3 regions of the Streptomyces sp. NBC_00670 genome follow, and region 1 is predicted to be linked to each of the others. Evidence: riboswitches for the same ligand, from Rfam matches in the RefSeq annotation. Region 1 holds a riboswitch; each other region holds the start of a gene.
What was found. A riboswitch is a leader RNA that binds a small molecule or an ion and turns the genes downstream of it on or off. The one in region 1 is predicted to bind cyclic di-AMP.
Positions count from the first base shown of each region.

Region 2: linked by a shared signal. The riboswitch ahead of OIE12_RS18975 (transglycosylase SLT domain-containing protein) and the one ahead of OIE12_RS28230 (M23 family metallopeptidase) in region 1 are both predicted to bind cyclic di-AMP.
Region 3: linked by a shared signal. The riboswitch ahead of OIE12_RS25045 (M23 family metallopeptidase) and the one ahead of OIE12_RS28230 (M23 family metallopeptidase) in region 1 are both predicted to bind cyclic di-AMP.

Region 1 is NZ_CP109017.1:6,402,164-6,409,264, forward strand. It holds gene OIE12_RS28210 (aspartate aminotransferase family protein) at 1-46, shown strand, start outside; gene OIE12_RS28215 (helix-turn-helix domain-containing protein) at 280-903, shown strand; gene OIE12_RS28220 (DUF6126 family protein) at 900-1,019, shown strand; gene OIE12_RS28225 (tyrosine-protein phosphatase) at 1,038-1,835, opposite strand; cyclic di-AMP (ydaO/yuaA leader) riboswitch at 2,315-2,477, shown strand; gene OIE12_RS28230 (M23 family metallopeptidase) at 2,482-3,417, shown strand; gene OIE12_RS28235 (SGNH/GDSL hydrolase family protein) at 3,670-4,455, shown strand; gene OIE12_RS28240 (MBL fold metallo-hydrolase) at 4,651-5,844, shown strand; gene OIE12_RS28245 (SGNH/GDSL hydrolase family protein) at 6,016-6,897, shown strand; gene OIE12_RS28250 (SpoIIE family protein phosphatase) at 6,961-7,101, opposite strand, start outside.
Region 2 is NZ_CP109017.1:4,272,097-4,279,197, forward strand. It holds gene OIE12_RS18945 (ABC transporter permease) at 1-128, opposite strand, end outside; gene OIE12_RS18950 (ABC transporter substrate-binding protein) at 125-1,465, opposite strand; gene OIE12_RS18955 (4Fe-4S dicluster domain-containing protein) at 1,503-1,730, opposite strand; gene OIE12_RS18960 (GntR family transcriptional regulator) at 1,776-2,561, opposite strand; gene fahA (fumarylacetoacetase) at 2,757-3,980, opposite strand; gene OIE12_RS18970 (HAD family hydrolase) at 4,407-5,222, shown strand; gene OIE12_RS18975 (transglycosylase SLT domain-containing protein) at 5,292-5,777, opposite strand; cyclic di-AMP (ydaO/yuaA leader) riboswitch at 5,783-5,956, opposite strand; gene OIE12_RS18980 (polyprenyl synthetase family protein) at 6,507-7,101, shown strand, end outside.
Region 3 is NZ_CP109017.1:5,638,152-5,645,252, reverse strand. It holds gene OIE12_RS25060 (bifunctional acetate--CoA ligase family protein/GNAT family N-acetyltransferase) at 1-47, opposite strand, end outside; gene OIE12_RS25055 (HPr family phosphocarrier protein) at 168-449, shown strand; gene OIE12_RS25050 (GntR family transcriptional regulator) at 647-1,333, opposite strand; gene OIE12_RS25045 (M23 family metallopeptidase) at 1,572-2,330, opposite strand; cyclic di-AMP (ydaO/yuaA leader) riboswitch at 2,344-2,495, opposite strand; gene OIE12_RS25040 (M16 family metallopeptidase) at 2,734-4,122, opposite strand; gene OIE12_RS25035 (M16 family metallopeptidase) at 4,119-5,486, opposite strand; gene OIE12_RS25030 (DNA gyrase/topoisomerase IV subunit A) at 5,756-7,101, shown strand, end outside.

The DNA.
Region 1 (7,101 bases):
GGACTTCGGCAAGACACTGGTGAAGCAGGCGGTGGCGACGAGGTAGGGCGGGGTTCGCCCGGGAGGTTTTTCGCCCCCGCCGCCCCTACCCTTCCCGTCCCTTCAAGGGGCTCCGCCCCTTGGACCCCGTACGGGGCTTCGCCCCGTTTTGCGCAGTTCCCCGCGCCCCTGGACAGGGGCGCGGGGGCGATGAACTGGGGGCGCACCCCCACCCACCGGCCTTTTGCCTCCTAGGCAAGAAAATTGCCCCCTGGGCAAAAGTCTGGCTCAATCGGGGGTATGAGCGCTTCCGATCCGCCGCCTCCGGCGGAGCCCGGCGCGGGTCTGCCCACCGTCGCCCCGCAGCTCCGCGCCCTCCGCCACCGCACAGCGATGACCCTGGAGACCGCGGCCCGGGCCGCGAACCTCTCCCCGGCCCACCTCTCCCGCCTGGAGACCGGCCACCGCCACCCCTCCCTTCCCGTCCTCCTCACCCTCGCCCGCATCTACGGTACGACCGTCTCCGAACTGCTCGGCGAGACCGTCACCGAACGCGACGCCGTCGTCCGCGCCGCCCACGCGGAACCGACCCACGCCGGCGGCTGGACGTACTGGCAGGCCGGCGCCCCCGCCCGCGGCATGCAGGCACTGCGCGTCCACGTTCCCCACGGCACGCAGGGCGACATCGTCCGCGTCCACCCCGGCGAGGAGTGGCTGTACGTCCTCAAGGGCCGGCTCCGCCTCCGCCTCGGCGACACCGCGCACCTCCTCGACGCCGGGGACAGCGCGCACTTCGACTCGCTCACCCCGCACCGCCTCGCCGCCGCCGACCGCGCCGGCTGCGACCTGCTGTTCGTCCACACCCTCCTGCAGAGCCCCAGCACCGCGCTCTGCCTCGGCCCCCTCACCGGAGACACCCCATGAGCGACTTCGAGACCAAGTTCCCGCGTGCCCTGTGGGTCAGGCTGCTCGTGTACCTGGCCGTCGGGCACCTCTTCGCCGCGTTCATCTGGCTGCTGTTCGAGGTGGGCGCCAAGTAGCCGCTGCCCCGGAAGCCCTCAGTCCAGCAGGTGCTCGCGTAGCCGTGCGCGCACCTCGGGGGTGACCCCGAGCCCCTGCTCCAGATAGGCGTCCACCCCGCCCCAGGTCTCCTCGATCGTGGCGAACGCCGCCTGGAGGTACTCGGCACGCGCGTCGAACAGCGGAGCGAGCAGCTCCATCACCTCGGGGGAGTACGCGTCCCCCGAGGACGCGCTGCGCCGCACCTTGTACCGGCGGTGCTTCGCGTTGGACTCCAGATAGTCGGCGACGATCGCGTCCCGCTCCACGCCCAGCGCGAGCAGCGTCACGGCGATCGACAGCCCCGCCCGGTCCTTCCCCGCCGAACAGTGCATCAGCGCGGGCGCGCCGCCGTCGGCCAGCGCGCCCAGCACGCGCGCGTGCTCCGCCGTACGCCCGCGCACGATCGCCCGGTACGAGGTGAGCATGCGTGCCTCGGCCCGGCCGTCGGACAGCAGTTCCCGCAGCTGCTCCAGGTCACCCTCGCGCACCAGCCGCCAGAACTCCGCCCCGTCGGCCGGGTCGGACAGCGGCAGGCCGACGTTGCGCACCCCCGGCAGCTCGACGTCCGGGCCCTCCAGCTTGTGGTCCGCGGCGTTGCGGAAGTCGAAGACCGTGCGCAGGTTCAGGGAGGCGAGGAAGACCGCGTCCTCGGCCGTCGCATGGGCGAGGTGGCCGCTGCGGAACAGCCTGCCGTAGGCCACGCGCCGGCCGTCCGCGGTCGGCAGCCCGCCCAGATCGCGGAAGTTGCGCACTCCGGCCAGCTCGGGTTCGGTCGACGGGACCTGCTGTGTCACGGGTGCTCCTCCCATCCGTCCGCCGACGCGGCTCGTCGGCGGGGCGCGTTCGCCGACGACGATACGGCACGGATGCCCCCGGCAACCGTGCTCCGTACACACATCCCACCCGTGCCCCGTACCACCGTGAATGCCGCGAAACGGGCGACTCGATTATCCGGCCAATCCCCATCCGGACCTTTCTGTCCGAATTGACTCCTTCAGTCCAACTGGCCCGGTAATGCGCTACGTCGACGAGTGACGCGTGAGCAGGGTCATATTCGTGACGGGGCGTCGAGCATCATGTTCACGTAATTCACCTGTTCTGTCGGGGAATTCGGCGGGAAGGGAAGATCGATCATTCCTGTGCCGTGCTGTGAATTCTGTGAATCGATCAAGGGAAAGCGGTGCCGGGGAAAGCCAAAGCTTGTGGTCGCGGCGCCATTTCGCTTACGTTCCCCAACGTTCCGAGCGGAACGCCGAATCCTGCCGCCGCCCGGAATCCGCACTCACCCACCCGTACTGGCAGGAGCGGGGGACCCACAGGTACATCGCCTGGGCCGGTCTTCCGGAACAGGCTCGGGGTAAAGCCGCGCACAGTGCGCGGCCGGGCATCTCCAGCTCGCACCCGACAGCTCACCTCGCAGGCGCCGGAGAGGAATTCGACATGCCCGCGAAGGGTAAGCACCGCCGTACCAAGGCCCGGTTCATCACCACGACCCTCGCCGCCGCCGGAACCGGAGGCGCCGCGCTCGCGCTGCCCCTCTTGAGCGCCACCGGCGCCCACGCCGCCACCCCGGCCGCCGCGCCCGAGCACGCCGCCACCTCCGTCGCCGCGAGCGCGCACGAGGACGCCGCGCGGACCTACACCGTGAAGTCCGGCGACTGGCTCGCCAAGATCGCCGGTGAGCAGCACGTCGCCGGCGGCTGGCACAAGCTCTACGACGACAACCGCGAGGCCGTCGGCAGCGACCCGTCGCTCATCCACCCCGGCCTGAAGCTCACGCTGGGCGCCAAGGCCCCCGCGCACGCCGGCAGCTCCTCCTCGGACGAGTCCCCGGCCGAGAGCGGCTCCGCCGAGAAGTCCGCGCCCGCCGAGAAGTCCGGTACCGCGCAGAAGTCCGAGGCCGCCCAGGGCAGTCAGTCCGCCGCCAAGGACGACTCCGCCGCCGCGAAGCCCGCCGCGAGCAGCGGCTCCGGCTACACGCTCCCGGTCCAGGGCGCCACCGTCGGCACCGCCTACCACACCGCGGGCAGCATGTGGTCCAGCGGCTACCACACCGGCACCGACTTCGTGGTCCCGACCGGCACCAGCGTCAAGGCCATAGCCAACGCCACCGTCGTCTCCGCCGGCTGGGGCGGCGCGTACGGCAACCAGGTCGTCCTGAAGCTCGCCGACGGCTACTACGCCCAGTACGCCCACCTCTCGCAGCTCTCCGTCTCGGCCGGCCAGACCGTGACCGAGGGCCAGCAGCTCGGCCTCTCCGGTGCCACCGGCAACGTCACCGGGCCGCACCTGCACTTCGAGATCCGCACCACCCCGGACTACGGCTCGGACGTGGACCCGGTCGCCTACCTGCGCGCCCACGGCGTCACCGTCTGACGGCCCCCGCCTCCCCGAAGGCCGGACCCCCCGATCCCCGGGGTCCGGCCTTCGGCCGTGTCCGGACACTCCACCGGACCAGGACCAGGACCAGGACCAGGACCAGGATCAGGGCTTATTCCGCTGTTGACCAAGCCTTGACCCGTGGGGTATCTCACCGCCCGTCAACCCCTCCCTACGGTCGCGTAGCTCACATCCCAGGAGGAAGGATGGGCCGACGTGGCAGACGATTCGAAGAGTGACAACAGATCAGTGATCGGGTCGTACGTGGCGGTGGGGGACAGCTTCACCGAAGGCGTCGGCGACCCCGGCCCGGACGGGGCCTTCGTCGGCTGGGCCGACCGTTTCGCGGTCCTCCTCGCCGACCGGCGGCCCGAGGGCGACTTCCGGTACACCAACCTCGCCGTACGCGGGAAGCTGCTCGACCAGATCGTCGCGGACCAGCTCCCGCGGGCCCTGGCGCTCGCCCCCGACCTGGTCTCCTTCTGCGCGGGCGGCAACGACATCATCCGGCCCGGCACCGACCCGGACGAGGTCGCCGAACGGTTCGAACGCGCGGTGGCCCGCCTCACCGGCACGATCGGCACGGTGATGGTCACCACCGGCTTCGACACCCGCGGCGTCCCCGTCCTCAAGCATCTGCGCGGCAAGATCGCGACGTACAACGGGCATGTGCGGGCCATCGCCGACCGGTACGGCTGCCCCGTGCTCGACCTGTGGTCGCTGCGGACGGTGCAGGACCGCCGGGCCTGGGACACCGACCGGCTGCACCTCTCGCCCGAGGGCCACACCCGGGTCGCGCTGCGCGCCGGCCAGTTGCTCGGCCTCGACGTCCCGGCCGACCCCGACCAACCCTGGCCGCCGCTGCCGCCGCGCGGCACGCTGGAGATCCGCCGCGACGACATCCACTGGGCGCGGGAGCATCTCGTGCCGTGGATAGGCCGCCGCCTGCGCGGCCAGTCCTCCGGAGACCAGGCGGTGGCCAAGGGCCCCCTGTCCCCCGAGGACATCAGGATGCGGATCGGGACGGCGGTCTGAACAAGGGGCGCGGGGCTGTGTCAATGTGCGGCTCCGCCGCGTGAGCGCAATCTCTTGGGGGTCCGGGGGCGGGAAGGGCAGGGGCGGCGGGGGCGAGAACAATCCCCGCCGCACCCGCCCCCACGGGAACCCACAGCCGCCCCACAACCGTTGACGCGGAGAACGAACCGCCCCACGTACCCCACAGGAGACGCCGTGACCGGCCTACGTACCCCCACCCCCGGGCCGCGCCCGATACGGCCCCTTTCCTTCGGCGCGGACCCGACGGGCGAGCGCATGGCCCGCATCCGCCGCTCCCCGAACTTCTCCGGCGGCGTCTTCGTCAACCCCGACGGCACCCGCACCCGCGAGTCCGGCGCCTCCGCCCTGGACATGGCCAGGCAGTACTTCCAGAAGGACTCCCGCGCCCGCCGCGCCCCCACCGGCACGATCCCCGTGCACGCCACGACCGTCGCCGACCTCGCCCGCCCCCCGAAGACCGGCCTCCGGCTCACCTGGACGGGCCACTCCAGCATCCTCGCCGAGATCGACGGCCACCGCGTGCTGTTCGACCCGGTGTGGGGCAAGCGCTGCTCGCCGTTCGACTTCGTCGGCCCCAAGCGGCTGCACCCCGTCCCGCTGCCGCTGGCCGCGCTCGGCCCGGTCGACGTCGTCGTCATCTCGCACGACCACTACGACCACCTCGACCTGCCCACGATCAAGGCCCTGGCCGGCACGGACACGCTCTTCGCGGTGCCGCTCGGCGTCGGCGCCCACCTGGAACGCTGGGGCGTCTCCCCGGACCGGCTGCGCGAGCTGGACTGGAACGAGTCGGCGAAGATCGGCGGCCTCACCCTGACCGCCACCCCCGCCCGCCACTTCTGCGGCCGGGGCATCCGCAACAGGCAGCACACCCTGTGGGCGTCCTGGGTGGTCGCGGGCGAGAACCACCGGATCTACCACAGCGGCGACACCGGCTACTTCTTCGGCTTCAAGGACATCGGCACGGAACACGGCCCGTTCGACGCGACGATGATCCAGCTCGGCGCCTACAGCGACATGTGGCCGGACATCCACATGACCCCCGAGGAGGCCGTCCGCGCCCACCTCGACCTGCAGGGCGGCGCTCCGGGCGGAGTACTGCTGCCGATCCACTGGGGCACGTTCAACCTGGCACCGCACCCGTGGGCCGAGCCGGCCGAGTGGACGAGGGACGCCGCCGGGGAGGCGGGGCAGGCGGTGGCCTTCCCCCGGCCGGGCGAGCCCTTCGAACCGGCGGGGGAGCTGCCGGTGGAGACGTGGTGGCGGGCGGTGTCCCGCCCGATCCCGCGCCCGTGGCGCCGCCCGCGGAACATCGAGGGCGCGGCCGGGACGACGAAGGAGGACCTCGACCTCGCGGGTGGGCGCTGACCCAGGCCTGATCTCCGCCTCGCCGCAAGGGAGTTGAGATCCTCTGGTGCCGCCGCGGAGTGAACCGGAAGGGGTCCCTCACCGTCTGGACGGACGACATGCCCGTGCGCGACGCCGCGCACGGGGCAGGCCGGCGTTGCGGCCGGCCCCTCTCCGTCTCAAGGGGACCACATGGTTCATCTCCGTCCACTCCCGAACGCCCGCGCGGGGATGGCCGCGCTCGCCGTCACCGCGGCCGCGGCCTCGCTGCTGACCTGCGGGGCCGCCCCGGCCTCGGCGGCCGGCGACTTGGCCCAGGGGAACTACAAGCACTACGTCGCGCTCGGTGACTCCTACGCCGCCGGTACCGGGCTGGCCGAACAGACCGACGCGGACTGCGAGCGCGGCAAGGGCAGTTACCCCTCGCTGCTGGCCGGCACGTTCGAGCCGGAGGTGTTCGCGGACGTCACCTGCAGCGGGGCCACCACCGACTCGCTGCGCGACAGCGACGGCTCGGCCGCACCCCAGCTCGACGCCCTCACCCAGGACACCGACCTGGTGACCGTCACGCTCGGCGGCAACGACCTCGGCTTCACCGACGTAATCGTCCAGTGCGTGCTGGCCGGACTCGTCACCAAGGAAGGGGCTCCCTGCCGCGACAAGGTCTCCGGTGACGTGGAGGCCGCCTTCACCAAGCTGGCCGACCGGCTGCCCGAGACGGTCGCGGACATCGAGCAGCGCAGCCCCGAGGCCCGCGTCGTCGTGGTCGGCTACCCCAACCCGTTCCCCGCCGAGGGAAGCGGCTGCGGTTCCTCCGTGCCGCTGGCCAAGGGCGACGTCACCTGGCTCCACCAGACCACCGACCGGCTGAACTCCCTGCTGGAGGCGTCGGCGGTCGCCCGGCACGCCGACTTCGTCGACACGTCCAAGGCGTTCGAGGGCAAGGACATGTGCCGGCCCGAGTCCACGCGGTGGATCAACCCGCTGCTGCCGGTGACCCCCGGCTCCGCCCACCCCAACGCGGCCGGCCACCAGGCGACCGCCGCCGCGGTGCGCGAGCGGATCGAGAAGTAACCTCCGCGTCTTCCGTCACTGCCACCGCGGTGGCAGTGACGGAAGTGCGGTCCGTGGGCGTGGTCAGTGGGCCTCCGGCGGTCCCGGCAGGTCCTGTTCCGTCCAGATGCATTTGCCGTCGGCCAGGAAGCGGGTGCCCCAGCGGCGGGACAGGGCGGCCACCAGGTGCAGGCCGCGGCCGCCCTCGTCGGTCTGGCCGACGCG
Region 2 (7,101 bases), 2.1 Mb from region 1:
CGCGCCACGTCGGTGACGGTCGGGAACTGCGAGAAGCGCAGCCACACGTCGACGTCGTAGGCGGTCAGCGCCTGCCAGAGGCCGAGGGCGGCGGCGATCGAGGCGATCCGCAGCAGATACCGGGTCATGAGGCCAGCTCCTGCGCCGTCGCGTACGAGACGGTACGGGCGCCCGCGTGCGCGGCGGTGTACGCCTTCGCGGTGCCCTGGGTGACGAACGGCAGCAGCCGGTCGCCGTCGGCCACCCAGACCGCCTTGTCGGCGAACCACAGGGTGCCGGTGGTGGTGTCGGGCACGTAGGCCGCGCGGAGGTCCTTGCCGTGCCCGGCCGTGTACTTCAGCAGGGCGTTCGGGGAGTCGAAGCTCTTGGTGGCGTCGGCGCCCTTGGGCCAGGCCTCGCTCGCGGCGGCGGGCGGGCCGGCGGCGAGCCGCTCGGTGTAGGAGGCGCCGAGTGCCTTCCTGACGTAGGAGTCGTCGACGAAGGAGTCCACGTCGATGTCGCCGGTCAGCTTGGCGGCCTTGAGGATCGAGACGTCCTGCTTCAGCGCGGAGATCAGCCGCGGTTTGACGCTGGGGTCGAAGGTGGCGATGCCGTGGGCGCCGTTGTAGAGGTAGACGACCTCGGCGGGCAGACCGGTGGCCTTCGCGACCTTCTCGGCGGCGGCCACCGGGTGGTCGTCCAGGTAGTCGGTCGCCTGGGCCTGGGCCTTGAGGAACGCCTCCAGGACGGCGGGGCGGCGCTCGGCGAAGTCCTTGACGGCGGTGACGCCGTGGAAGGTGGGCAGGTTCAGCTCGGCGCCGTCGTACAGGGCCTTGGCCTTGCCCTGGTAGGCGAGCAGTCCGGGCCAGGCGACGAACTGCGAGAGGGCGTCGGCGCTGCCCGAGGAGAGCGCCGAGGCGCCGACCGCGGGCTGCTGGTTGAGCTTCTCGACGCCCTTGTCCGGGTCGATCCCGGCGCGTTGCAGGGCCCGTACGAGCGTGCCGTCGGCGGCGGAGCCGATGCTGGTGGAGACCTTCTTGCCCTGGAGGTCCTTCAGGGAGGCGAGCGTCGAGTCCGGGGCGGTGACGATGGTGTTGAGGCCGCCGCGGAGGTTGTAGCCGGTGACGGAGACCAGCCGGGTCGGCTTGTTGAGCTGGGTGCCGCGGGCCGCGTTGATCAGCAGCGGGAAGTCGCCCATCGAGCCGATGTCGATCTTCCCGGCGGTCATCTGCGCGGTGATCGGGGCACCGGTGGCGTAGTCCTGCCACTGGACCTTGTAGTGCTTGCCGTCGCCGAGGGAGTTCAGCTCCTTCTCGAAGTAGCCGAGGGAGCGCAGCAGGGTGCCGGCGGTGACGGTGTTGATGGTCTTGGACTGGTAACCGACGGTGACGGTGACCGTGGAGCCGTCCCCGGCCGCCGCGTTGCCGCCGCAGGCGGTGAGCGGCAGCAGGAGCATGGCGGCCGCGGCGGCTGCCTTGGGTTTCATGAGGGTTCGGGCCTCTCGCCGGAGCGGGTCGATGAGTTCAGCGGAGCAGGTAGGGCATGTTGACCGTGACGGCTCCGGTGGGGCACCGGGCCGCGCACGGGCCGCAGTACCAGCACTCGTCGACGTGCATGTACGCCTTGCCGTTGCTCTCGTCGATGGCGAGGGAGTCCAGCGGGCACATGTCCACGCAGAGCGTGCAGCCGTCGATGCACTTGGACTCGTCGATGGTCACGGGCACGTCGGCCCGCTGGGGCGCCAAGGCCATGGCTGTCTCCGATGAGGTCGTACGACGGAAGAGGACGGGAGGGAATCAGGGACGTGAGCGGCGCAGTTGGCCGCCCATGGTGATGCGGTCGCCGCGGAAGCGGATGAACTCCAGGTCGACGGGACGGCCGTCGGCGAGGTGGGTCAGCCGCTCCAGCATCAGGACGGCGGCGCCGCGCGGTGCCTGGAGCACGGCGGCGGAGTGGGCGTCCGCGTTCACCGCCTCCAGGGTGATGTCGGCGTGGCCGAGCGGCTGCCCGGTCACGGCCTCCAGGAGCCGGAACACGTCGGTGTGCTCCAGGTCGGCGCCGAGCAGACAGGTGCCGATGTCGAGGGGGACGTAGGTGAGGTCGAGGGAGAGCGGAAGACCGTTCAGGCGGCGCAGGCGCTCGATGTAGAGGACGTCGGCGCCGGCCGGGAGGCGGAGCCGCTCGGCCACCGGGGCGGGCGCCGGGGCGGGGCCCACGGTGCGGACCTCGTTGGTGACGTCGCCGTGTTCGTGCAGGGTTTCCGCGAGGCCCATCAGCCGGTCGAGGCCGTGCGGGTACTTGCGTGCCACGACGACCGTGCCGACGCCGGGGAGCCGGTCCACCAGGCCCTCGGCGCGCAGCAGGTCCAGGGCCTGGCGGACGGTGTTGCGGGAGGCGGCGTACTCGGTGCCGAGGGCGGCCTCGTGGGGGAGGGTGCCGGTGGGGAAGCCGCCGGTCAGGATCTGCCGGCGCAGCAGGTCGGCGAGCTGCCGCGCCCGGTCCGCGCGCAGCCGGCGCCGGCGGGCGGCGACGGTGGTCGCGCCCTGGCCGGCGTGGTCCCGGATGCGGTCGGTGGGTGGCATGCGGGGAACCCTACTGAAACAGTGGGGTATGGGGTGTTGCCGGAGTGTTGCGCCATGTGGGGGAGCGTCAGATCACGGGCTGACCTGGGGTTTCGCGGGGGAAGGGGGCGAGATGCGCCACCAGCGTCCCGCTTCCTGCTCCCCTCTCCCGCCGCGCCCCGCGCTCTACCGCCCCGCGCTCTACCGCCCCGCGCTCTACCGCTCCGCGGGAACGATCCGCCCCGACACCTCGCCGAGCCCCACCCGGGCCCCGTCCGGCCCCGGGGCCCACGCCGTGAGCGTGACCTCGTCGCCGTCCTGGAGGAACGTGCGGTCGCCCCCGGGCAGTTCCAGCGGGTCCCGGCCGTTCCAGGTCAGTTCGAGCAGTGAGCCCCGCTCGCGCGGCCCCGGTCCGCTGACCGTCCCGGACGCGTACAGGTCGCCCGTCCGCAGCGAGGCCCCGTTCACCGTCAGGTGGGCGAGTTGCTGCGCGGCCGTCCAGTACATCGTGGCGAACGGCGGTTCGGACACCACGTGGCCGTTGACCGCGACGGACAGCCGCAGGTCGTAGCCGCCGGGCCCCTCGTCGGAACCGGAGTCGTCCAGGTACGGCAGCAGCGCGTGCGTACGCTCCGGCGGGGCGACCCGCGCCTCCTCCAGGGCGTCGAGCGGGGTGATCCACGCCGACACCGACGTGGCGAAGGACTTGCCGAGGAACGGGCCGAGCGGCACGTACTCCCACGCCTGGACGTCCCGGGCCGACCAGTCGTTGAGCAGGCACAGCCCGAACACATGGTCGCGGAAGGCGGACAGCGGCACGGGCCGGCCCAGCTGCGAGGGCGCCCCGACGACGAAGCCGACCTCCGCCTCGATGTCGAGCCGCACCGAGGGACCGAACGCCGGTTCGGCGTCGGTCGGCGCCTTGCGCTGCCCGGACGGCCGTACCACCTCCGTGCCGGAGACCACGACCGTTCCCGAGCGCCCGTGGTAACCGATGGGCAGGTGCTTCCAGTTCGGGGTGAGGGAGTCGGCCGCGTCCGGGCGGAAGATCTGCCCGACGTTCCGCGCGTGGTGCTCGGAGGAGTAGAAGTCGACGTAGTCCGCGACCTCGAAGGGCAGATGGAGCCGCACCTCGGACAGCGGGTGCAGCAGTCCGGCGACCGCCTCCTGATGGGAGGGAACGGTGACCCACGCGGTCAGCGCGCGCCGGACGTCGGACCAGGCGGTGCGGCCCGCCGCCAGCAGCGGGTTCAGCGTCGGCCGGGCGAGCAGCGACGCGTACGGCGAGCCGAGGGCGAGGGCCGCCGCGCCCGCGTCGAGCACGTGGTCGCCGAGCCGGACGCCGACCGTCCGCGCGGTGCCGCCGGGCGGGGTGAACACGCCGTAGGGGAGGTTGTGCGGGCCGAAGGGAGCGCCCTTGGGAACGTCGAACGGGGGCATGCGGTGCTGCCTCGCTTTCGTGCGCGCCGGGCGGGGACACGGCTCCCGCTGGTGGCAGGGGACGCGTTCCCGGTGGTCGCGCCACACGTTACGGCCGAGTCGCCCGCCATGGGGGCAGTACGCGGGGCGGGTGTTGACGGTACGACGGGCAGTGCGCGGGACGGGTGTTGACAAGACGACGGGGCAGTGTGCGGGACGAGTATTGACAGGAGGGCGCGCAGTATGCGGGACGGGTGTTGACGAGACCACGGGCAGTTCGCGGGACGGATGTTGACGGGACGACGGGCGGTACGCGGGCGGGTGTTGGCGGACGGCGTAGGCGCCGTGCGCCAACTGTCGCTGTCGGGCCGGTCGTTGCACACGAGAAAGCGGACGTCGTCCGGTTCGGGGCGGGTCGGTGGGGCGTGACATCCGTATTCTCTGATCATGGCCGCACCCACCGCATATGCCCTCATCGCCACTGACCTGGACGGAACGCTGCTGCGCGGCGACGACACGCTCTCCGACCGGTCCCTCGCCGCGCTCGCGCGGGTGGCCGCGGCCGGGGCGACACATCTGGTGGTGACGGGGCGGCCGGCGCCGAGGGTGCGCCCGCTCCTGGAGGACCTGGGCGGGCGGGGGCTCGCGGTGTGCGGACAGGGCGCGCAGTTGTACGACGCCGGCGCGGACCGGCTGCTGTGGTCCGTCACGCTGGACCGGGAGCTGGCAGAGACCGCGCTCGGCAAGGTGGAGGCCGAGGTCGGCGAGGTGTACGCCGCCGTCGACCAGGACGGTGCGGACGGGCTGACGCTGATCGAGCCCGGCTACCTCATGCCGCACCCCACGCTGCCGGCCGTACGGGTCGGCCGGCGCGACGACCTGTGGGCGGAGCCGATCAGCAAGGTGCTGCTGCGCCACCCCTTCCTCACCGACGACGAACTGGCGGCGGCGGCCCGGGGGGCGGTCGGTTCACTGGCCACGGTCACCATGTCGGGGCCGGGGACCGTCGAACTCCAGCCATGCGGCGTGACCAAGGCGACCGGGCTCGCGCTGGCGGCCGAGCGGCTGGGGCTGTCCCCGGCCGGGACCCTCGCCTTCGGGGACATGCCCAACGACATCCCCATGTTCGACTGGGCGGCCCACGGCGTGGCCATGGCCAACGCCCATCCCGAACTCAAGGCGGTCGCCGACGAGGTCACGGCGTCGAACGAGGACGACGGCATCGCCGTCGTCCTCGAACGCCTCTTCCCGGACCGGGGCTGAGGCCCGTACGGACCCTCGCCCGGGCGGCCGGACCCCTGGGGGCGGTCGTGCCCCTGGGAGGCGGTCGGCTCAGTACGCGCCGTACACGTTGTCGATCGAGCCGTAGCGCGCGGCCGCGTAGTTGCAGGCCGCGGTGATGTTGGCGACCGGGTCGAACGGGTCGAGCGCGGTGCCGGGCACGTGGTAGGCGAGGAACGTCGGGTCGATGATCTGGAGCAGGCCCTTGGACGGGGTGCCCGCCGCGGCGTTGGAGTCCCAGTTGTTCACGGCGAGCGGGTTGCCCGAGGACTCGCGCATGACGTTGCGGTGGATGCCGTCGTAGCTGCCGGGGATGCCGTTCTGGGCCATGATCGCCAGGGACTGCTGGATCCAGCCGTCCAGGTTGTTGGTGTAGGCGGCCGTGGTGGTCGTGGCCGCGGTGGTGGTCGCCGTGGTCGTGGCGGCGGACGCCTGGGTCGCGCCGAACAGCGGCAGGGCGAGGGCGGCGGCACCGGTGCCGGCGGCGATCACGGCGCGGGTGGGCAGGCGGAAGCCGGGCAGGGCGAAGCGGGGCATGGCGGATGTCCTCTCCGTCGCCTGCGAGGTGAGCTGTCGGGTTCGGGCTGGGAGGTGCCCGGCCGGTCCGCACGCGAGTGCGGATCCGGCTTCACCCCTAGCCGTGCCGGGACTTGGCCCGGACCGGCGACTTACCTGGGTCCCCCGCTCCTGCCGTGCGAGATGGGTGAATGGGTGCTCCGGGCGGCGGCAGGACTCGGCGTTCCGTCCGGATCGGGGAGGAAGCTATGCGAGAGAACCTGTGGGGAACAAGTGACGAAAACGCGGTTCTCCCCGGTTGATCTTGTGGTGGGTGTTTTGGGTCGTTGATCCTTTGTGGGCCGTGGAGTCCAACTGGGTATCCGGGTAAGGGGAATGTGTGCTTCCGGTTGTCCGCGCACGGCAGGGGTGGCGCGTGACCCAACTCACTGGCCGGACGAGCCGGGCGTATGGTGCGGAAAGGTTCGAATGTCCGCAAGTCGGCCGCGCGGGAGGTCCCGGTGCCGTTCGGGCGGCGACGGAGGGATCCGCCGGGGGAAGCACCGTGGTGTGATCATGCGTGTGTCACTAAATAACTGCGCGTATCACCCGATCACGAACATGCCGTCTCTGATCCGATACGTCCCGGCCTGGAACCATGGGCGCTCGTGGTGATCGAAACATGACCGGATACGCTGACTTGAGTGAGGGCAGCGACCTATCGACAAACCGTGTAACCGTCACCAGACACCAGCAGACAGGAGACCCCTCGTGACCGTCGTCGGGCCATTCGGGCTGAGCGTGCGGGACCAGGCTCTGGAAGCCGATGTCCAGGTCGGTCTGACGGCTGTCGAGGAGGGCCTGCTCGAAGCCACCAAGAGCGAGGTCCCCTTCATCACGGAGGCCGCCCAGCACCTCGTCCGCGCGGGCGGGAAGCGGTTCCGGCCGCTGCTGGTGATGCTGGCGGCCCAGTTCGGCGACCCCTACGCGCCGGGGATCGTGCCCTCGGCGGTCGTGGTCGAGCTCACCCACCTGGCCACGCTCTACCACGACGACGTCATGGACGAGGCCGAGGTGCGGCGCGGGGTGGACAGCGCGAACACCCGCTGGGGCAACTCGGTCGCGGTCCTCACCGGCGACTTCCTCTTCTCCCGCGCCTCCCACATGCTGGCCGACCTCGGCCCCGAGGCGGTCCGCATCCAGGCGGAGGCGTTCGAACGGCTGGTCACCGGGCAGATCCTGGAGACCGCCGGGCCGCGCGACGGCCGGGACCCCGTCGACCACTACCTCGACGTGCTGGCCGGCAAGACCGGCTCGCTGGTCGCGGTGGCCTGCCGGTTCGGCGCGATGATGTCCGGCGCCGACG
Region 3 (7,101 bases), 760 kb from region 1:
GCCTCCCAGTGGGCGGGGTACTCGTGCCGGTCCGACGGGATCTGCATGGGGCCCAGCGTACGGCGCGGGTCCGACACCGGCGTCCATCGGAGCCGACCGCACACCCCGGACCGGCGTTGTGGAACACTGGTCTAGACAACCTGGCACACCTGAAGGGCAGCATCACCATGGCTGAGCGCCGCGTCAACATCGGCTGGGCCGAGGGCCTCCACGCCCGCCCCGCCTCCATCTTCGTCCGGGCGGCCACCGCCTCCGGCGTCCCCGTGACGATCGCCAAGGCGGGCAGCGCCCCCGTCAACGCCGGCTCGATGCTGGCCGTGCTCGGCCTGGGCGTCCAGGGCGGCGAGGAGGTCGTCCTCGCCTCCGACGCCGAGGGCGCGGACGCGGCCCTGGACCGCCTGGCCAAGCTGGTCGCCGACGGCCTGGAGGAACTGCCGGAGACGGTCTGAGCCGTCCGCTCCTGTGCGGGGCGGCGGTTCATTCCGGCGCAGAAAGCCGCGTCGCCCCCGGGGGCGACGCGGCTTTCTGCTTTCCACCCGTCCGTCCGTGAATTCTCCGGCGTGGACGCACAGGATGACGAGCAGCGAAAAGGAAAACGGGGTCCGCACTTCCCCGCGTCCACTCTCCTTTGTATACGGCACCCCTGTTAATTCTGCGGGCCCGCGATGTTTACGGCTTGTTGCGGATTCCTCACACCCATGTCCGCGCCGACGGGCCGCAGCCGGTGGGACGTGGTCGTCCGTTGGGTGTGCTGTGCGGCGAGGATGTGGGCGCGGGCGTCGTCGCCCCGGGCGATCGCGTCGACGATGCCGCCGCGTTCCGCCCAGTCCGCCACGGGGTCGGCCGGTGTCCCGGTGACGTACATCCATGCGATCTTGTGCCGCAGCTGGGCCAGCGTGGTGCTCAGCGCCGGGCTCCCGGCGGCCTGCGCGAGCGTGTCGTGGAACCAGCCGTCCAGGGAGCGCAGGTCGTCGCTGCTGCCCTGCCCTGCCCGTTCCCGGCCGAGCCTGACCAGGCCGCGCAGCACCTTCAGATGGGCCTCCGTGCGCCGCTGGGCGGCCCGGGCGGCGCCGAGCGGTTCCAGCAGGACGTGCATCTCCAGCAGGTCGGCGGCCTCCTGCCCGGTGGGCTCGGCCACGCACGCGCCCGCGTGCCGCCGGGTGACGACGAAGCCCTCGGCCTCCAGCGTGCGCAGCGCCTCGCGCACGGGGACGCGGGAGACGCCGTAGCGGCGGGCGAGGACCTCCTCGGTGAGCCGGCTGCCGCGCGCGTGGACGCCGGCGACGATGTCCTCGCGGATCGCCGCGCATACCGAGTGCGCCGGAATACGCATGTCCGACCTCCGCCTCGATTTCCGTGCGAAGCGCCGTCGGCCGGCGCATTGCCCGACCGACTCTATTGCAGCGGAGAGGGATTTCCGACGGCGGGCCGGAATTCATGGTTCTTTTTTGGACAACGGCCGGGACGAAATGCCCGGACGGAACGAGAACGGCCCCGGCTTCGGGGGCCGGGGCCGTCGACGACGGTTCGGGGGGCGTCGGCCGGTGCGCGGGTGCGCCGACGCGGGTGCTTCAGACGTTGACGCCGTGGGCGCGCAGGTACGCCACCGGGTCGATGTCGGAGCCGTACTCCGGGCTCGTACGGGCCTCGAAGTGCAGATGCGGGCCGGTGACGTTGCCGGTCGCGCCGGACAGGGCGATCTGCTGCCCGGGGGTGACCTGCTGGCCCACCGTGACGCCGATGGACGACAGGTGGCCGTACTGGGTGTAGGTGCCGTCGGCCATCTTGAGGACGATCTGGTTGCCGTAGGCCCCGCCCCAGCCGGTCTCCACGACGGTGCCGGAGCCGACGGCGTGCACGGAGGTGCCGGTGGCGGCGTGGAAGTCGATGCCGGTGTGGGTGCCGGAGGACCACAGGGAGCTGCTGGCCTGGTAGCCGGTGGAGACGTAGGAGCCCGAGATCGGCGCGACGAAGGTGTTCAGCCGCTTGCGCTCGGCCTCGCGGGCGGCGCGCTCCTTCGCGTCGCGGGCCCGCTCCGCCTGCGCGGCGGCCTCCTTGCGCGCGGCCTCCTCGGCCGCCTTGCGCGCGGCCGCCTTCTCCTGGGCGAGGGCCTGGGCGTCGATCCGCGCGGCGACGCTCTCGCCGATGCCGGCGGCCCGCAGGAGCCCGGTCTGGTCGACGGAGGCGGCGGGCTCCGCGGCGAACGCGGGAGCGGCCAGGGTGCCGACGACGCCGGTGGTGGCGAGCGCCGCGACGCCCACGGCGCCGGTCGTCGTGCGCTTCGTGCGATCGGCACGGCGGTGCTTCCCGGGGGCGCGGGTGAACGCCATGTAAGGGGTCGTCCTTTCCTTCCTTCTCGCCTACCGGGTTAGCTGACGGGTTCGGAGCAGGAAGGTCTCCTACGGACACCCTGTGGGGGCGTCCGATTCACCCCAGGGACGTGGGTCCCCGGCTCCCCTGGCTCGCGCCGTACGGGGACTCGGCGATGACTGTCCGCTGCCGCGGATGCGGCGCGCTGCCTGACGGACAGCCGGGAAGACGCTAAGCGGGCGCCGTTTCAACGGGCAAACGAGGTAACGGTTTTGTTGCGTATCCCACACCGCGGAAGCGCCACCCTCTGTGGCAATACGGACAAACACCCGCCGTCGGCGGGCCGGACCGGGGGCGCGGGAGGCCCTGGTGACGTCCGGGGAGTCACCAGGGCCTCGTCCACGCCCCCGCGCGCCGCCCGTGCTACTCGGCGGCCACCACGGTGACTTCGCCGATCCCCAGGGCGCGTACGGGCTCCGCGATCTGCTCGGCGTCGCCCACCAGGATCGTCACCAGACGGTCCACCGGGAAGGCGTTGACGACGGCGGCCGTCGCCTCCACCGTGCCGGTGGCGGCGAGCTGCTGATACAGCGTCGCCTGGTAGTCGTCCGGCAGGTGCTGCTCGACCTGGTCGGCGAGCGAGCTCGCGACGGCGGCCGCGGTCTCGAACTTCAGCGGGGCGACGCCCACCAGGTTCTGCACGGCGACATCGCGCTCGGCGTCGGTCAGCCCCTCGGCGGCGAGGGTGCGCAGCACCTTCCACAGGTCGTCGAGGGCGGGGCCGGTGTTCGGGGTGTCGACGGAACCGCTGATGGCGAGCATCGCGGCGCCGCTGCCGTCGGGCGCGGAACGCAGCACCTGGCCGAACGCGCGCACACCGTAGGTGTAGCCCTTCTCCTCGCGCAGCACGCGGTCCAGCCGCGAGGTGAGGGTGCCGCCGAGGCAGTACGTGCCGAGCACCTGGGCGGGCCACACGCGGTCGTGCCGGTCGGCGCCGACGCGGCCGATGAGGAGCTGCGTCTGGACGGCTCCGGGGCGGTGCACGACGATCACGCGGCCGGTGTCGTCGGCGGTCACCGGGGGCACCGGACGCGGCTGCCCGGGCGCGCCCGTCCACGCGCCGAGCGTGTCGGCGAGGAGCGCGTCCAGGTCGACGCCGGTGAGGTCGCCGACGACCACCGCGGTGGCGGTGGCGGGCCGTACGTGCCGCTCGTAGAACGCGCGTACGGCCGCCGCGTCGATGGCCTCGACGCTCTCCTCGGTGCCCTGACGGGGCCGGGACATGCGGGAGTCCGCCGGGAAGAGCTGCCGGGACAGCTCCTTGGCGGCGCGACGGGCCGGGTTGGCGGTCTCGTGCGGGATCTCGTCGAGCCGGTTGCGCACCAGGCGCTCGATCTCGCCGTCGTCGAACGCGGGGGCGCGCAGCGCGTCGGCGAGCAGGCCGAGCGCCTTGGCGAGCCGCGAGACGGGCACCTCCAGGGAGAGCCGTACACCGGGGTGGTCGGCGTGCGCGTCAAGGGTGGCGCCGCAGCGCTCCAGCTCGGCGGCGAACTCCTCCGCGGAGTGCTTGTCGGTGCCCTCGGAGAAGGCGCGCGCCATGATGGTGGCGACACCCTCCTGGGCCTGCGGTTCGGCCTCCAGGGGCGCGTCGAGGAGCACCTCGACGGCGACGACCTGCTGGCCGGGGCGGTGGCAGCGCAGCAGCGTCAGGCCGTTGTCCAGGGTGCCGCGCTCGGGCGCGGGGAACGCCCAGGGCTTCGCCTCGCCGGCCCGGGGCTGCGGGTGGAACTCCATGGTCGCGAGCTCGGTCACTTCGCCGACTCCTCGTTCTCGTCGGTGACTTCGGCGGCCTCGGCGGCCTCGGGCTCCTCGGGCGCGACCGGCTCGTAGACGAGCACCGCGCGGTTGTCGGGCCGCAGCCGGGCCCGGGCGATGTCCCGGACCTCCTCGGGGGTGACCTCCAGGACACGCGTGACGGCCGTCAGGGCGAGCTGCGGGTCGCCGAACAGGACGGCGTACCGGCACAGTTCGTCGGCGCGGCCGGCGACCGTGCCGAGCCGGTCCAGCCACTCGCGCTCCAGCTGCGCCTGGGCGCGCTCCATCTCCTCGGCGGTGGGGCCCTCCTCGGCGAACCGGGCGAGCTCCTCGTCGACGGCCGCCTCGATGACGGGCACCTCGACGTCGCCGGAGGTCTTCACGTCCAGCCAGCCGAGCGAGGGCGCCCCGGCCAGCCGGAGCAGGCCGAAGCCGGCGGCGACGGCGGTGCGGTCGCGGCGCACCAGACGGTTGAACAGCCGGGAGGACTCGCCGCCGCCGAGCACGGTGAGCGCCAGGTCGGCCGCGTCGCACGCGCGCGTGCCGTCCTCCGGGAGCCGGTAGGCGGCCATCAACGCGCGCGCGGGGACCTCCTCCTCGACGACCTCGCGGAGCTGTTCCCCGAGGACGTCGGGCAGCGAGCCGTCGCGCGGGGCGGGCTTGCCGTCGTGCGAGGCGATGGAGCCGAAGTACTTCTCGACCCAGGCGAGCGTCTGCTCGGGGTCGATGTCGCCGACGATCGACAGGACGGCGTTGTTCGGCGCGTAGTAGGTCCGGAAGAACGCGCGGGCGTCCTCCAGGGTGGCCGCGTCCAGGTCGGCCATCGAGCCGATCGGGGTGTGGTGGTAGGGGTGGCCCTCGGGGTAGGCGAGCGCGGTCAGCCTCTCGAACGCGGTGCCGTAGGGGACGTTGTCGTAACGCTGGCGGCGCTCGTTCTTGACGACGTCCCGCTGGTTCTCCATGGACTCCTCGTCCAGGGCGGCCAGCAGCGAGCCCATGCGGTCGGCCTCCAGCCAGAGGGCGAGCTCCAGCTGGTGGGCGGGCATGGTCTCGAAGTAGTTGGTGCGCTCGAAGCTGGTGGTGCCGTTGAGGGAGCCGCCGGCGCCCTGCACCAGTTCGAAGTGGCCGTTGCCCTTCACCTGGCCGGAGCCCTGGAACATCAGGTGCTCGAAGAGGTGAGCCAGGCCGGTACGCCCCTTGACCTCGTGGCGCGAGCCGACGTCGTACCAGAGGCACACCGCGGCGACCGGGGTCAGGTGGTCCTCGGAGAGCACCACGCGCAGACCGTTGGCCAGGCGGTGCTCACTCGCTGTCAGGCCGCCGGAGCCTGCCTCGGCTGTGGCCGTGTGACCCATGGGCATGTACGTCCCTTCACTCACGGAAGCGGTTGCAGCCAACCGCGCAGTTCCTGCCACTGTATGCGCCCCCGAAAGGGGCGCGGGGCCGTGCCGATGAGCGGCTCCGCCGCGCGGGCGCGGGAAGCCCACCGGCGGTCGGACACCACACGCCCAGAAGGATCCGGGGGCGGCCCCCCGGCCCTCCGGGCCGGGTCCCGCGACACGTTGTCGGTCCCCCGGTCCACAATGGTCCGCACAGAACCCGCCCACGCCCACACAAGGAGCCGGCAGCGATGGCCCGCCGCAGCACCAAGACCCCGCCGCCCGACGACTCGTACGAGGAGCGGATCCTCGACATCGACGTCGTCGACGAGATGCAGGGCTCCTTCCTCGAGTACGCGTACTCGGTCATCTACTCCCGCGCCCTCCCCGACGCCCGGGACGGCCTCAAGCCGGTGCACCGCCGCATCGTCTACCAGATGAACGAGATGGGCCTGCGCCCCGACCGCGGCTACGTCAAGTGCGCCCGCGTCGTCGGCGAGGTCATGGGCAAGCTGCACCCGCACGGCGACGCGTCGATCTACGACGCCCTGGTCCGCATGGCGCAGCCCTTCTCGATGCGCGTCCCCCTGGTCGACGGCCACGGCAACTTCGGTTCGCTGGGCAACGACGACCCGCCGGCCGCCATGCGGTACACCGAGTGCCGCATGGCCGAGGCGACGAGCCTGATGACGGAGTCCATCGAGGAGGACACCGTCGACTTCGGGCCGAACTACGACGGCCAGGAACAGGAACCGGTGGCGCTCCCCGCCGCCTTCCCGAACCTGCTGGTCAACGGCGCGTCCGGAATCGCCGTCGGCATGGCGACGAACATGCCGCCGCACAACCTGCGCGAGGTGATCGCCGCCGCCCGCCATCTGATCCGGTACCCGAACGCGGACCTGGACGCGCTGATGAAGCACGTCCCGGGCCCGGACCTGCCGACCGGCGGCCGGATCGTCGGACTGTCCGGCATCCGGGACGCGTACGCGTCGGGCCGCGGCACGTTCAAGATCCGCGCCACGGTGGAGATCGAGACGGTGACGGCCCGCCGCAAGGGCCTCGTCGTCACCGAACTGCCGTTCGCGGTCGGCCCGGAGAAGGTCATCTCGAAGATCAAGGACCTGGTCGGCGCCAAGAAGATCCAGGGCATCGCCGACGTCAAGGACCTCACCGACCGCGAGCACGGCCTGCGCCTGGTCATCGAGATCAAGAACGGCTTCGTGCCGGAGGCCGTCCTGGAGCAGCTCTACAAGCTGACCGCCATGGAGGAGTCCTTCGGCATCAACAACGTGGCCCTGGTCGACGGCCAGCCGCTGACGCTGGGGCTCAAGGAGCTGCTCGAGGTCTACCTCGACCACCGGTTCGACGTGGTGCGGCGGCGCAGCGAGTTCCGGCGCGGCAAGCGGCGCGACCGTCTTCACCTGGTCGAGGGTCTGCTCACCGCCCTGGTGGACATCGACGAGGTGATCCGCCTGATCCGCTCCAGCGAGAACTCCGCGCAGGCCAAGGAGCGCCTGATCGAGCGCTTCTCGCTGTCGGACGTGCAGACGCAGTACATCCTGGACACGCCGCTGCGCCGGCTGACCAAGTACGACCG